Regions from separate parts of the Cupriavidus sp. FW306-01-F10A genome, predicted to be linked through region 1. Evidence: predicted binding sites of a transcription regulator. Region 1 holds the regulator's gene; each other region holds the start of a gene.
The links. The regulator sigma-54, encoded in region 1, starts transcription at its own class of promoters, with help from an activator protein. The targets are predictions, from matches to a motif close to TGGCANGNAANCTGCTTT.
Positions count from the first base shown of each region.

Region 2: the regulator sigma-54 is predicted to act here: its motif matches at 1,708-1,725, upstream of AC3WLF_RS25505 (phenol hydroxylase subunit).
Region 3: the regulator sigma-54 is predicted to act here: its motif matches at 1,815-1,832, upstream of AC3WLF_RS00975 (ammonium transporter).
Region 4: the regulator sigma-54 is predicted to act here: its motif matches at 1,792-1,809, upstream of AC3WLF_RS02645 (GTP cyclohydrolase II).

Region 1 covers NZ_JBYSYA010000004.1:115,714-118,919, reverse strand. The annotation lists gene lptA (lipopolysaccharide transport periplasmic protein LptA) at 1-100, shown strand, start outside; gene lptB (LPS export ABC transporter ATP-binding protein) at 169-969, shown strand; gene AC3WLF_RS07835 (RNA polymerase factor sigma-54) at 1,104-2,585, shown strand; gene hpf (ribosome hibernation-promoting factor, HPF/YfiA family) at 2,634-2,984, shown strand.
Region 2 covers NZ_JBYSYA010000023.1:39,112-42,317, forward strand. The annotation lists gene poxR (phenol degradation transcriptional regulator PoxR) at 1-1,239, shown strand, start outside; gene AC3WLF_RS25505 (phenol hydroxylase subunit) at 1,761-1,985, shown strand; gene AC3WLF_RS25510 (aromatic/alkene monooxygenase hydroxylase subunit beta) at 2,036-3,031, shown strand; gene AC3WLF_RS25515 (MmoB/DmpM family protein) at 3,064-3,206, shown strand, end outside.
Region 3 covers NZ_JBYSYA010000001.1:207,500-210,705, forward strand. The annotation lists gene AC3WLF_RS00970 (mechanosensitive ion channel family protein) at 1-367, opposite strand, end outside; gene AC3WLF_RS00975 (ammonium transporter) at 581-1,783, opposite strand; gene AC3WLF_RS00980 (HU family DNA-binding protein) at 2,292-2,573, shown strand; gene AC3WLF_RS00985 (acyl-CoA thioesterase) at 2,784-3,206, shown strand, end outside.
Region 4 covers NZ_JBYSYA010000001.1:586,130-589,335, reverse strand. The annotation lists gene AC3WLF_RS02650 (acyltransferase family protein) at 490-1,590, shown strand; gene AC3WLF_RS02645 (GTP cyclohydrolase II) at 1,867-3,105, shown strand; gene AC3WLF_RS02640 (URC4/urg3 family protein) at 3,102-3,206, shown strand, end outside.

The DNA of each region.
Region 1 (3,206 bases):
GGTGCTGTCGCCGCGCCAGGACCAGAAGGCCGGCGCCACGGGCAGCAGCGGCTCGCCGCTGGACCTGAAGCCAGCGCCCGCGCCTGCCAACAAACCCTGACGCCTGGCGCCGGCTGCGTGCATCGCATGCGGCCGGCGCCGGAAACGCCTGAACGCCAGACTGTGCCAATGACCGATACCGCAACCATCGCCGACAAGCCTTCCGTCGAAGCCTCCACCGTCCTTGCCGGCGGCAGCACCCTGGTCGTGCGCCACCTGAAGAAGCGCTATGGCTCGCGCACGGTGGTCAAGGACGTCTCGCTCGACGTGAAGAGCGGCGAGGTGGTCGGCCTGCTCGGGCCCAACGGCGCGGGCAAGACCACGTCGTTCTACATGATCGTGGGCCTGGTGGCGCTGGACGAAGGCGATATCGTGCTCGACGGCGACCACATTAGCGGCCTGCCGATCCACGAGCGCGCGCGCATGGGGCTGTCGTACCTGCCGCAGGAAGCCTCGGTATTCCGCAAGCTCAACGTCGAAGAGAACATCCGCGCGGTGCTGGAGCTGCAGCTGGACAAGGGCAAGCCGCTGGCCAAGGCCGAGATCGAGCGCCGCCTCGATTCGCTGCTCGACGACCTGCAGATCGCGCACCTGCGCAACAACCCGGCGCTGTCGCTGTCGGGCGGCGAGCGCCGCCGCGTGGAAATCGCGCGCGCGCTGGCGTCGTCGCCGCGCTTCATCCTGCTGGACGAACCCTTCGCCGGCGTGGACCCGATCGCCGTGGGCGAGATCCAGCGCATCGTCAGCTTCCTCAAGGCGCGCAATATCGGCGTGCTGATCACCGACCACAACGTGCGCGAGACGCTCGGCATCTGCGACCACGCCTACATCATCAGCGAAGGCACGGTGCTGGCCGCGGGCCAGCCCGAGGAAATCATCGCCAATGACGCAGTGCGGCGCGTCTACCTGGGCGAGAACTTCCGCATGTGATGCAGCGGCCTGCCATGGAGCGGCAGGCCTATTCGCGGGCGCACGTGGGCCTGCCACAGCCAGCAGCGATCAGACCGCATAAGCGATAGCAATTTCCGTTCCAACAACGGAAAGATGCGCATAGAATAGGTCGCATGAAACCGTCGCTACAGCTCCGCCTTTCCCAGCATCTGGCCCTGACCCCGCAACTGCAGCAGTCGATCCGGCTGCTGCAGCTTTCCACGCTGGAACTGCAGCAAGAGGTCGAACAGGCGCTGACGGAAAACCCTCTGCTCGAACGTGAGAACGACTGGATCGAAAGCCCGCTGCGCGTTGCGGCCGACGGCTCGGTCAACCTGCAGAGCGCACCGGCGCCCGCGCCGGCAGAGCCGCAGGGCAATGGCGAGGCCCGCGCCGATGGCGCGGCTGACGACGACAGCTATGGCGACAGCGGCAACGGCGACGACTATGGCAGCGGCGACTGGAGCCTGGACGACTTTGCCCGCCGCCCCCAGGGCGACGAGGATGAAAAAACGCCGATGCAGCTGCGCGAAGCCGAGCCCACGCTGCGCGAGTACCTGATGGAACAGCTCACGCCGCTGAAGATCTCCGCGCGCGACAAGGGCCTGGCCATCTTCCTGATCGAATCACTCGACGATGATGGCTACCTGAGCGCATCGCTTGAGGAGATCTGCACGGAGTTGCCGGAAGAACTCGAGTTCGAGATCGAGGAAGTCCACGCCATCCTCACGCTGCTGCAGAGCTTCGACCCGCCCGGCGTGGGCGCGCGCAACGCCGCCGAGTGCCTGGCCCTGCAGTTGCGGCGCCTGACGCACCCGCAGCGCGAACTGGCCCTGAACATCGTGACCAACCACCTGGAGTTGCTCGCAGTACGCGACTACACGCGGCTGAAGAAGGCGCTGCAGGTCGATGAAGCGGCGCTGAAGTCCGCACACGAACTGATCCGCTCGCTGGCGCCCTACCCCGGCCATGCATACAGCCGCCCGGAGGCGGACTTCGTGGTGCCGGACGTGTTCGTGCGCAAGGGTGGCGGCGGCTGGATCGCGCAGCTCAATCCGGATGTGATGCCGAGGCTGCGCATCAATGACATGTATGCACAAATCCTGCGTGGCGCGAAGGGTGAGTCCGGCACCGCCGGGCTGCAGCAGAAGCTGCAGGAGGCGCGCTGGCTGATCAAGAACATCCAGCAGAGGTTCGACACAATCCTGCGTGTCTCGCAGGCCATTGTCGAGCGTCAAAAGAACTTTTTCAGCCACGGCGAAATCGCCATGCGCCCCTTGGTTTTGCGGGAGATTGCCGATACACTGGGTTTACACGAGTCAACCATCTCCCGGGTGACGACCAATAAATATATGGCAACGCCGATGGGTACTTTCGAACTGAAGTACTTCTTCGGCAGCCACGTGTCCACCGAAACCGGTGGCGCGGCTTCATCAACGGCCATCCGCGCCTTGATCAAGCAACTGATAGGAGCCGAAGACCCGAGGAATCCCCTTTCCGACAGTCGCATTGCCGAACTGCTGGGCGAACAAGGCTTCGTTGTCGCACGCCGCACCGTTGCCAAGTATCGCGAAGCCCTGAAGATCCCCGCAGTCAATCTCCGCAAGTCTTTGTAGCCGAGCCCACCGCCTGCCTGGTGAGGCTCTTTCAGAAGGAGAAGCGCTATGAACTTCAAGATCAGTGGACACCACCTGGACATCACGCCCCCTCTGCGTGAGTACGTGGAAACGAAGCTGGAGCGAATCGTCAGGCATTTCGATCAAGTCATTGGCGTTAGTGTGCTGCTCTCTGTCGACAACCATAAGGAAAAGGACCGGCGTCAGTACGCGGAAATCAATCTACATCTCAAGGGCAAGGACATCTTTGTCGAAGCGCATCACGAAGACCTGTATGCAGCGATCGACGCACTCGTCGACAAGCTGGACCGTCAGGTGATCCGCTACAAGGATCGCGTGCAAGGCCACGACCGCGAAGCGGTCAAGTACCAGATGGCCGCAGCGCAAATGCAGCAATGACCGTGCCCGGCAGCCCCGCAGCGGGCTGCTGAATCAGGATTGAACAGGCAAGCCGCGCCACGAAGCGCGGCTTTTTTGCGCCCTCGCGTTCCCGGTTGCCGCCGGCATGCCGCGCCCGCACTGGCGGCGCGGCCCGGCTGTGGCGCCGGAGCCAATGCTTTTCACCCGAATGAGCAAGGGTGTTCGCAAGCGCAGCGCCAAGGTGTATGCTGCGCCATACAA
Region 2 (3,206 bases), on a different contig from region 1:
GCGCTGATGGGGCGCACCATCCTGTATCGCGAGGTCGAGTGCATCGCCTGCGGGCACGCGCACTGCCGCATCATCGGCAAGCCGGTGGAAGCCTGGGAAGACGGCGCGCAGGCGCTGGCGCTGTACCAGCCCGATCCCGTGATCGAAACCATCATCGCCTTGCAGAGCGAGGTCGAGCACCTGCGCGCGCTGCAGGGCACCCCGGCCACGCCGGCCGACCTGGTTGGCACCTCGCCAGGCTTTCGCGCCGCCTGGAGCCTGCTGCAACGCGCCGCGGCCAGCAACGTGACGGTGCTGCTGCTGGGCGAGACCGGCGTGGGCAAGGAGCGGTTCGCGCAGGCGCTGCATAGCGTGAGCGGGCGCGCCGACAAGCCCTTCATTGCCGTGAACTGCGCGGCGATTCCCGATGAGCTGATCGAGTCCGAGCTGTTCGGCGTGGAAAAGGGCGCCTTCACCGGCGCCAGCCAGTCGCGCCCCGGGCGCTTCGAGCGAGCGCATGGCGGCACCCTGTTCCTGGACGAACTGGGCGAACTCTCGGCCTCGGCCCAGTCCAAGCTGCTGCGCGTGCTGCAGGAGGGCGAGGTCGAGCGCGTGGGCGGCACCGGCACGCGCAAGGTGGACGTGCGGCTGGTGGCCGCCACCAATGTCGACCTGGCCGAAGCCGTGAAGCAGGGCACTTTCCGCAAGGACCTGTACTACCGCCTCAATGTCTACCCGGTCACGATCCCGCCGCTGCGCGAGCGCCTGGACGATATCCGGCCGCTGGCCGAGCGCTTCGTGGCCCGCTACGGCGCGCGCCACGGCAAGCGCATCGTCGGCATCACCGACCGCGCGCTGGCCGAGCTGCGCCACTATGACTGGCCCGGCAACGTGCGCGAACTGGAGAACGTGATCGAGCGCGGCGTGATCCTGGCCAGCCAGGGCGGCCAGATCACCGCCGACCACCTGTTCCTGCCGGGCACCGTGGCACCGGTGGTGGATACCGCGCCGCGGCTGGGCGCGGGCGGCACCTTGCCAGACCTGCGCGAAGCCGCGGTCCATGCGCTGCTGGACCAGATGTCAGAGCAGCAGCTGGCGCTGGGCGACGTCGAGACCGTGCTGATGGAGGCGGCCATGCAGCGGGCCGACGGCAATATGAGCCAGGCGGCGCGGTTGCTGGGCATTACGCGGCCGCAGCTGGCGTATCGGTGGAAGATGCGCGGCACGCGTGGGGGCAACGGGCACGGCAACGGTAACTGAGGCCGCTTTCAAGCTTCAAATGCTGAGGGTGTGCTCCCTCTCCCGCAAGCGGGAGAGGGAGCACACCCGCGTAGATCAAGCGCGTCCACACGATCCCCTGCGCCACCCATCTCCTCCGCTTCTCCCGGCTCCTCGCATTTCCCCCCTTGATCATTTGATGCAGCCCCGCCCGGCCGCGCATCGGCCCGAAGTTGCCCGATGCTGCACCGCGCCAGCGATTTTTCCCTGCCAGATCAAGTCTTCTCACCCAGCTTGCCCAGGCACGCTGCTGCGCCGCAGGGCAATCCCATCCGCATTGGCTCGCTGCCCGCAAACGCCCGCCCGGCGCGGCTTTTGATCATTTGATCAAGGCTTGCGGACAGCTTCATCAATTCATCGACAGGTTTCGCGCGGACCTTTCCGGGTTAACGCGCACGCTCGTCATCGCCAATTCCCCGCAACCCTTGTCCCACAACGCTTCGCGCTCGCTGGCACGGTCTTCGCAGTAAGGCCTGCGTCCAGCCAACGCAAAGGAGCGCGCCATGAACACCCCGTCGGTTCCCCTGTTCGAAGCCACGCCGCGCTATGTGCGGGTCGAGGGCCGCACCCCCGAAGGGTTTGTGCAGTTCGCCTTCAGCGTGGCCGACCCGGAGCTCAACGTCGAACTGATCATGCCGGAGCCGATGTTCGAAGCCTTCTGCTGCGTCAACCGCGTGCGCTTCCTGCCCCCGCTGGAAGCCGCGCCGCAGCCGCAAGCCGACGACTGACGCCGCAGCCACCGCATCACAAAGAGAGAAGGGATACAGGAGACCAAGCGATGCAAGTCGATATCAAGACCCAGCAGATCCAGCCGCTGCGCCAGACCTACGGCCATGTCGCGCGCCGCTTCGGCGACAAGCCGGCGTCGCGCTACCAGGAGGCGACCTACGACGTGCAGTCGGAGGTGAACTTCCACTACCGCCCCACCTGGGACCCCGGCTTCGCGCTGTATGACAAGCGCCGCACGGCGATCGTGATGCAGGACTGGTACGCGCTGAAGGACCCGCGCCAGTTCTACTACGGCGCCTACGTGACCGCGCGCGGGCGCCAGCAGGATGCCACCGAAAAGAGCTTTGCCTTCGTCGAGAAGCGCGGGCTGCTGCAGGCGCTGCCGGCCGAATGGCAGGAACGCCTGGCCACCGGCCTGCTGCCGCTGCGCCATGTGGAGTGGGGCGCCAACATGAACAACTTCTACTGCGCCGACTATGGCTGGGGCACGGCCATCACGCAGGCCTGCACCTATTGCGCGATGGACCGCCTGGGTATCGCCCAATACCTGTCGCGCATCGGCATGCTGCTGGACGGCAATACCGGCGTGGCGCTGGAGCGTGCCAGGGTGGCCTGGTTGGAGAGCGCCGCGTGGCAGCCGCTGCGCCGCTTTGTCGAGCACACCTTTGTCACCGGGGACTGGTTCGAGACCTTCGTCGCCCAGAACCTGGTGCTCGACGGGCTGCTCTACCCGCTGGTCTACCAGCATGCCGACGCGGTGATCGCGCGCGCCTGCGGCACCGGGCTGGCGGTGCTGACCGAATTCATGAACGACTGGCGCGACGAGCACGCACGCTGGGTCGATGCCGTGATCCAGGCCGCAGCGGCCGAGTCCGACGCCAACCGCGTGCTGCTGTCCGGCTGGGCGCGCGCCGCCTGCGCCGAGGTGGCGCAGGCGCTGGTGCCGGTGGCCGATGCGCTCACCGGCGAGGACGGCGCGCAGATGGTGGCGCTGTGCCGCGAGCAGTTCGAAGTCCGCCTGGGCAAGCTCGGCCTGGCTGCCTGATCCGCCCACAACGAACCCCACGGAGACACGCCATGTCAGCCACCGCTGCCAACGTCTACATCGCCCTGCAGAACAACGACGACACCCGCCCCATCATCGACGCCATCACTGAAGCCAACCCGCATGCGGTGGTGTCGCAGTTTCCCGCCATGGTCAAGATCGACGCCCCCGGCCA
Region 3 (3,206 bases), on a different contig from region 1:
ACGGGCGCAGCACCACCAGGAACGCACCGGCAGCGAAGTTCGCCATCAACCCCGACCAGGCCATGCCGATGGCCACGCCAGCGGCGGCGATCAGTGCGGCGAAGGTCGTAGTCTGGATGCCGAAGAAGCCGAGGATGCCGATCACCAGCACCACGTTCAGCGTCACGGTGACGATCGAGCCGACATAGCGCAGCAGCGTGGGATCGACCTTCTGCTTGCCGAGCGCGTTCTGCACCATGCGCACGACAAAGTGGATCAGCCAGCGGCCGATGACCCAGAAGGCAAGGGCCGCCAGGATCTTGACCCCGAATTCCGTCGCGTAGGTGACGACCAGGGCCTTGAGGTTATCGAAGGTAGTGGCATCCATCGGCGTATTCCTTTCATGTTGGTGTCCGGCCGGCCGCCGGCACAACATCCCCCGATTCAGCCGGCAGCGATGTGCTAGCCCTGCGCGCTGTTGCGGCGCAATACATGGGCACGGCAATTATTGAGACGCCGTACCGGAAGTGCAAGCAAATTATTGTTAAGACAAGCCGCTTCGCGCAGCTTGTCTATTTAAATCAGGACGGCCCGAAAGCCATTACCAGTTGGTTTCCCGTTCCGGCGTTGCCGAAATCCGGTGCAAGGTCAGGTCCGCACCGTTGAATTCGCCTTCGGCATCCAGCCGGATGCCCACCAACTTCTTCAGCGCGCCATATACCAGGGTGCCGCCGGCCAGCGCCACCACGATGCCAAGCACGGTGCCGATCGCCTGCGCGCCCAGCGACACGCCGCCCAGCCCGCCCAGCGCCCTGGCCCCGAAGATGCCCGCGGCAATGCCGCCCCAGGCGCCGCACAGCCCGTGCAGCGGCCACACGCCGAGCACGTCATCGATATGCCATTTGTTCTGCGCCAGCGTGAACATATAGACAAAGAGCGCGCCGGCTACCGCGCCGGTGATCAGCGCGCCGAGCGGGTGCATCAGGTCCGAGCCAGCGCACACCGCCACCAGCCCGGCCAGCGGCCCGTTGTAGGCAAAACCCGGGTCGTTGCGTCCGGCCGCCCAGGCCGCCAGCGTGCCGCCGGCCATTGCCATCAGCGAGTTGATCGCCACCAGGCCGCTGACCTTGTCGACCGTCTGCGCGCTCATGACGTTGAAGCCGAACCAGCCCACCGCCAGCACCCAGGCGCCCAGCGCCAGGAACGGGATGTTTGAGGGCGGATGGGCGCTGATGCGGCCGTCCTTCTGGTAGCGCCCGCGCCGCGCGCCCAGCAGCAGCACCGCGGGCAGCGCGATCCAGCCGCCCAGCGCATGCACCACCACCGAGCCGGCGAAGTCATGGAATGGCGCGCCGGCCACGCGCGTGATCCAGTCCTGCACGCCATAGCGCTGGTTCCAGGCGATGCCTTCGAAGAACGGATAGACAAAACCTACCAGTACGAAGGTGGCGACCAGTTGCGGGTTGAAGCGCGAACGCTCGGCAATACCGCCCGAGATAATCGCCGGAATGGCCGCGGCAAATGTCGCCAGGAAAAAGAACTTGACCAGTTCGTAACCGTTTTTCTGTGCCAGCGTTTCGGCCCCGGACATGAATTGCACGCCGTAGGCAATGGTGTAGCCGATAAAGAAATAGGCGATGGTCGAAACCGCAAAATCCACCAGGATCTTTACCAGTGCGTTGACCTGGTTCTTCTTGCGCACCGTGCCCAGTTCCAGGAAGGCGAAGCCGGCGTGCATGGCCAGCACCATGATGGCGCCTAGCAGGATAAACAGGGCGTCGGTGCCGGTCTTCCAGTTGTCCATAGTGACCTCATGCTCAAAATGGGAGCGTGGGTATGCAAAAAGCATTCCAGCAATGGCCGCATCCTGGTGCCACGTGCACCTTGTCGGGTAAAACCGCACCGGAATGCCGCGCACGGGCAGGGGCGGCGCTGTTGGCAGCGTTGCCGCTGGGATCGCCGTGATAGTGCGGATGCGCCGAAATGGCGCGCAACGGCGGCGCTGGCTGAACCGTTATGGTGCGACGCCCCATTTGTGGGAATTTGTCCTATGCTGCTGGTTTGCCCCAGGCGCGCGCCGGTCTGGCGTTGCCGCGCTGCGGGACGGCCCGGCAAAGCCGGCTTCTGGCAAGCGGGAAAAGCGTGGAAAATTGCCCGCTAACCGGCCTCAATCAAGGATTTGCGGGTTTTTTTGTCGCATTGGTGCCACTGGGGATTGCTCTACGCGCGACGGGCAGATTAGACTGCGCCGATCGATGGCTTTGCCGCGAGGCACGCACATCGGTGACGACGACCAACAAGGGAAATCAGCCATGAATAAAGGTGAACTGGTATCGGCCATCGCCGCGGAAGCAGAACTGAGCAATGCCGCCGCCGAGCGCGCGCTCAACGCAGCGCTGGACAGTATCAAGAAGGCAGTGGCAAAGGGCGATTCGGTGACGCTGGTGGGCTTTGGCAGCTTCAGCGCCGGCAAACGCGCCGCCCGCACCGGCCGCAATCCGCGCACCGGTGAAACCATCAAGATCCCGGCCGCCAAGACGGTCAAGTTCTCTGCCGGGCAAGGTTTCAAGGACGCGGTGAACAAGAAGAAGTAAGCAGTTTGCGTCCACAGCGTGAAAAGCGGCCTTGCAGGCCGCTTTTTTGTTGCCTGGCACGGCCCCGCCTGCCGATACCGGGCCGGCGCCGGCAACGGCGGGCACGATCCGGGTTAAACTGCCGGCGCCAGCGTTCCGGCGTGCCCTCAGGCAATGCCGCCATCGCAGGTTCGCCCCCGAAATCCCGCCCCCGCAATCCGTACCCGCATCATGAACGACCAGTCCCACCAGCTTTCCATGACCGTGCTGATGACGCCGGACATGGCCAACTTCTCCGGCAACGTCCACGGCGGCACCATCCTCAAGTACCTGGACATGGTTGCCTATGCCTGCGCCAGCCGCTACGCCGGCCGCTACGTGGTGACGCTGTCGGTCGACCAGGTGGTGTTCCGCCAGCCGATCCACGTGGGCGAGCTGGTGACCTTCCTGGCCTCGGTCAACTTTACCGGCCGCAGCTCGATGGAAATCGGCATCAAGGTGGTGACGGAAAATATCCGCAGCAAGCTGGTGCGCCATACCAACAGCTGCTACTTCACCATGGTGGCCGTGGACGACAACGGCACGCCGGCCGAGGTGCCGCCGCTGGAGCCGCGCGACGAGGTGGAGCGCCAGCGCTTTGCCGCCGCCCAGCAG
Region 4 (3,206 bases), on a different contig from region 1:
AAACGCCGCCTACGGAGTGCGCACCGCAGGTCGCGTGTCGCGTACCGTGGTCGGGGCGGGGTACACGTCGTCGCTGGGCGCAATCGGCTGACGCGGCGGTGGCGGGGTCGCCGCGGTATCCCGGGGGACTCCCTCGCAGCCCGCCAGGGCCGCGGCCAGAAGGGCGATGAGGGAGCACTCAGCCAAGCCGCAACGGAAGGCGTGACCGGTGCGGGGGAAGTGCGTGCGGTGCTGCATAAGCGGCCCCAAAGTGGCAATCCTGGATCTAGCTTAGCCTACTGGCACACAACGAAACGCCCCTTCAATGGGTGGTTCAAGCCTGACGTCCCCCCGTATCTATCCTGCAGGTGTATTGGGCCGCGACGGCAAACTCGCAACAAGCCGGGGCAGTGTGTAACGAATCTCCATGTAGTGGCGTACACGCCATATTGAAGTCGGTGCAAGCAGGTAGAATTGCCCCCTCCGTGCAATCGCAACATTCCTATAACAATGAGCCCCCGTCCGTCGCGCCTGCCGTGCATTGACGCCCTGAAAGCAATCAGCTCCCAGTTGATCGTGCTCCATCACCTGGCCTTCTATGGCCCGATGTCCGATACCGCGTATCGGCTGGCCCCGGGGCTGGTGGACTGGCTGTACGACTACGCCCGCATCGCCGTGCAGGTCTTCCTGGTGGTCAGCGGTTTCCTCGCCGCGCGCAGCCTGGCGCCGCATGGCCGGCTGGAGATCAGCCAGCATCCGCTGCTGGTGCTGTGGCGGCGCTACCAGAAGCTGGTGGTGCCCTTTGCCGCGGCGCTGCTGCTCAGCATCGCCGGTGCCGCCCTGGCGCGCCAATGGATGGTGCATGATTCGATCCCCGCGCCGCCCGGCCTGCTGCAGTTCCTGGCGCACGTGACGTTGCTGCATAACGTGCTCGATGTCGACGCGCTCTCGGCCGGGGTCTGGTACGTGGCCATCGACCTGCAGCTGTTTGCGCTGCTGCTGGGCGCGCTGTGGGCCGCGCGCGCCGCGGCGTGCGGGAAAGCGCCGGCGGGTGCCGGGGTCAGCATTGGCATCGTGGCGCTGGTGGCAGTGGCGTCGCTGTTCTGGTTCAACCGCGATGCCGCGTGGGATATCTGGGCGCTGTACTTCTTCGGCGCCTATGGCATGGGGGCGCTGGCCTACTGGGCGTCCAACCCCGGTCGCCCGGTGTTGCCGCTGCTGGTCCTCGGCGCGGTGGCGTTGGCGGCGCTGGCCTTCGATTTCCGGCTGCGCATCGCGGTGGCGCTGGCCACTGCGCTGCTGCTGGCGGTGGCGCGCCGCGGCGGCTGGCTGGAGCGCTGGCCGCGGGCGCGCGCGGTCGGCTTCTTCGGGCGCATTTCCTATTCGGTGTTCCTGGTTCACTTTCCGGTCTGCCTGCTGGTCAACGCGCTGGTGTCGAACCTGGCGCCAGGCCGGCCGGTGCTGAACGCGCTCGGCATGGTTGCAGCATGGGCGCTCAGCAATGTGGCCGGCGCGTTGTTCTATCGCTACATCGAAAGCGCCCGGCCGTTGGCGGCGCTGCGTGCGCTGCTGGGCAACGGCCGCGACCGCGCCAGCCGGCAACGCGTGTAACGTTTGCAGGCACGGCCGTGCAGCGGCGGTACAGCTTCTCCCGGATGGCGCCGTGCCAGCATGGCCGTGCGCGCTTCTTGTTGGTGCTTGTGCACCCGTTATGCCACGCCGCCTGCACGCCATGCGTGCATGCCGCCCGCCCGAACTTGCGTTCGGCGCCACACACATCGGAGCAACACTCGCGTAAACGGCATTGGGCGATGGCACAAAGGTTGCCTAGTATGGAATCGTAAACCTGACCATTTGGTCAGGATTCCATCGGGAACCGAGGGTGCCATGTCCGACCATATCGTCCTGACCTCGCACGCACGCCGCGACAAGCCGGCCGAGCCTATCCACTGGGGCGCCCCCACGGCGGCCGAGCGCGGGCCGGTCATTGCCAGCCTGGCGAATCCGGCGCAGCGCAATGTGATCGGTACTCACGCAGGTGCCTACGCGATCTACCGGGCCCTAGCGGTTGCCGCGGGCGCATTGCAGCGCGACCATCGCACCGACCTGACCGATACCGCGCCGGCGGAGGCCATCGGCCCGCATCCGCAGTGGGGCGACCCGGAGAAAATTGTCTCGCTGGATCCCTGGGGCCACCTGGTTTCCACTGTGTTTGCCGACCGCATCGCGGCCGGCGTGGATATCCGCCCGACCATCGCCGTCACCCGCGCGCATATCAACATGCCGGAGCTGATGTCGGCCATCGCGGCCGGCCGGCTCAAGCCCGACGGCGACATCCTCCATGCCAACGGCGATGTGCGCGTGACCAAGGCTGCGGTCGATCCGGTCTGGTACCTGCCCGGGCTGGCGGCCCGTTTCGGCATCAAGGAAAGCGTGCTGCGCCGCAGCCTGTTCGAGCAGACCGGCGGCATGTTCCCGGAACTGGTGACGCGGCCGGACCTGAAGGTGTTCCTGCCGCCCATCGGCGGCATGACGCTGTATTTCTTCGGCGACGTGAGCCAGCTGGGCAAGCCCGAAACCCGCGTGGCCTGCCGCGTGCACGATGAATGCAACGGATCGGATGTGTTCGGGTCAGACATCTGTACCTGCCGGCCGTATCTGGCACATGGCATCGAGGTGTGCATCGAGATGGCGCAGCAGGGCGGTGTCGGGCTGGTGGTCTACAACCGCAAGGAGGGCCGCGCGCTGGGCGAGGTGACCAAGTTCCTGGTCTACAACGCACGCAAGCGGCAGGTGGGCGGCGACCGTGCCGAGACTTACTTTGCCCGCACCGAATGCGTGGCAGGCGTGCAGGACATGCGTTTCCAGGAGCTGATGCCGGATGTGTTCCACTGGTTGGGCATCCGCCGCATCGACCGCTGGGCGTCGATGAGCAACATGAAGCATGGCGCGCTGGTGGCGCAGGGCATCGAGGTGGTCGAGCAGGTGGCCATCCCCGAGACCCTGATTCCCGCCGACGCCCGTGTCGAGATCGATGCCAAGGTGGCCGCGGGCTACTTTACGCACTACACGCCGCCGGATGCGAACGAACTGGCCCTGGCAAAGGGCAGGGGGTTGAACGAATGACGATGTTTCCCGAGGATGGCAAGCCCGGCATGGACCGCCAGGGCACAGGTAACGAGATGCGGCCGGGTGCCGGCTGGCTGAGCCCGGTGCCGGAAGGGCAT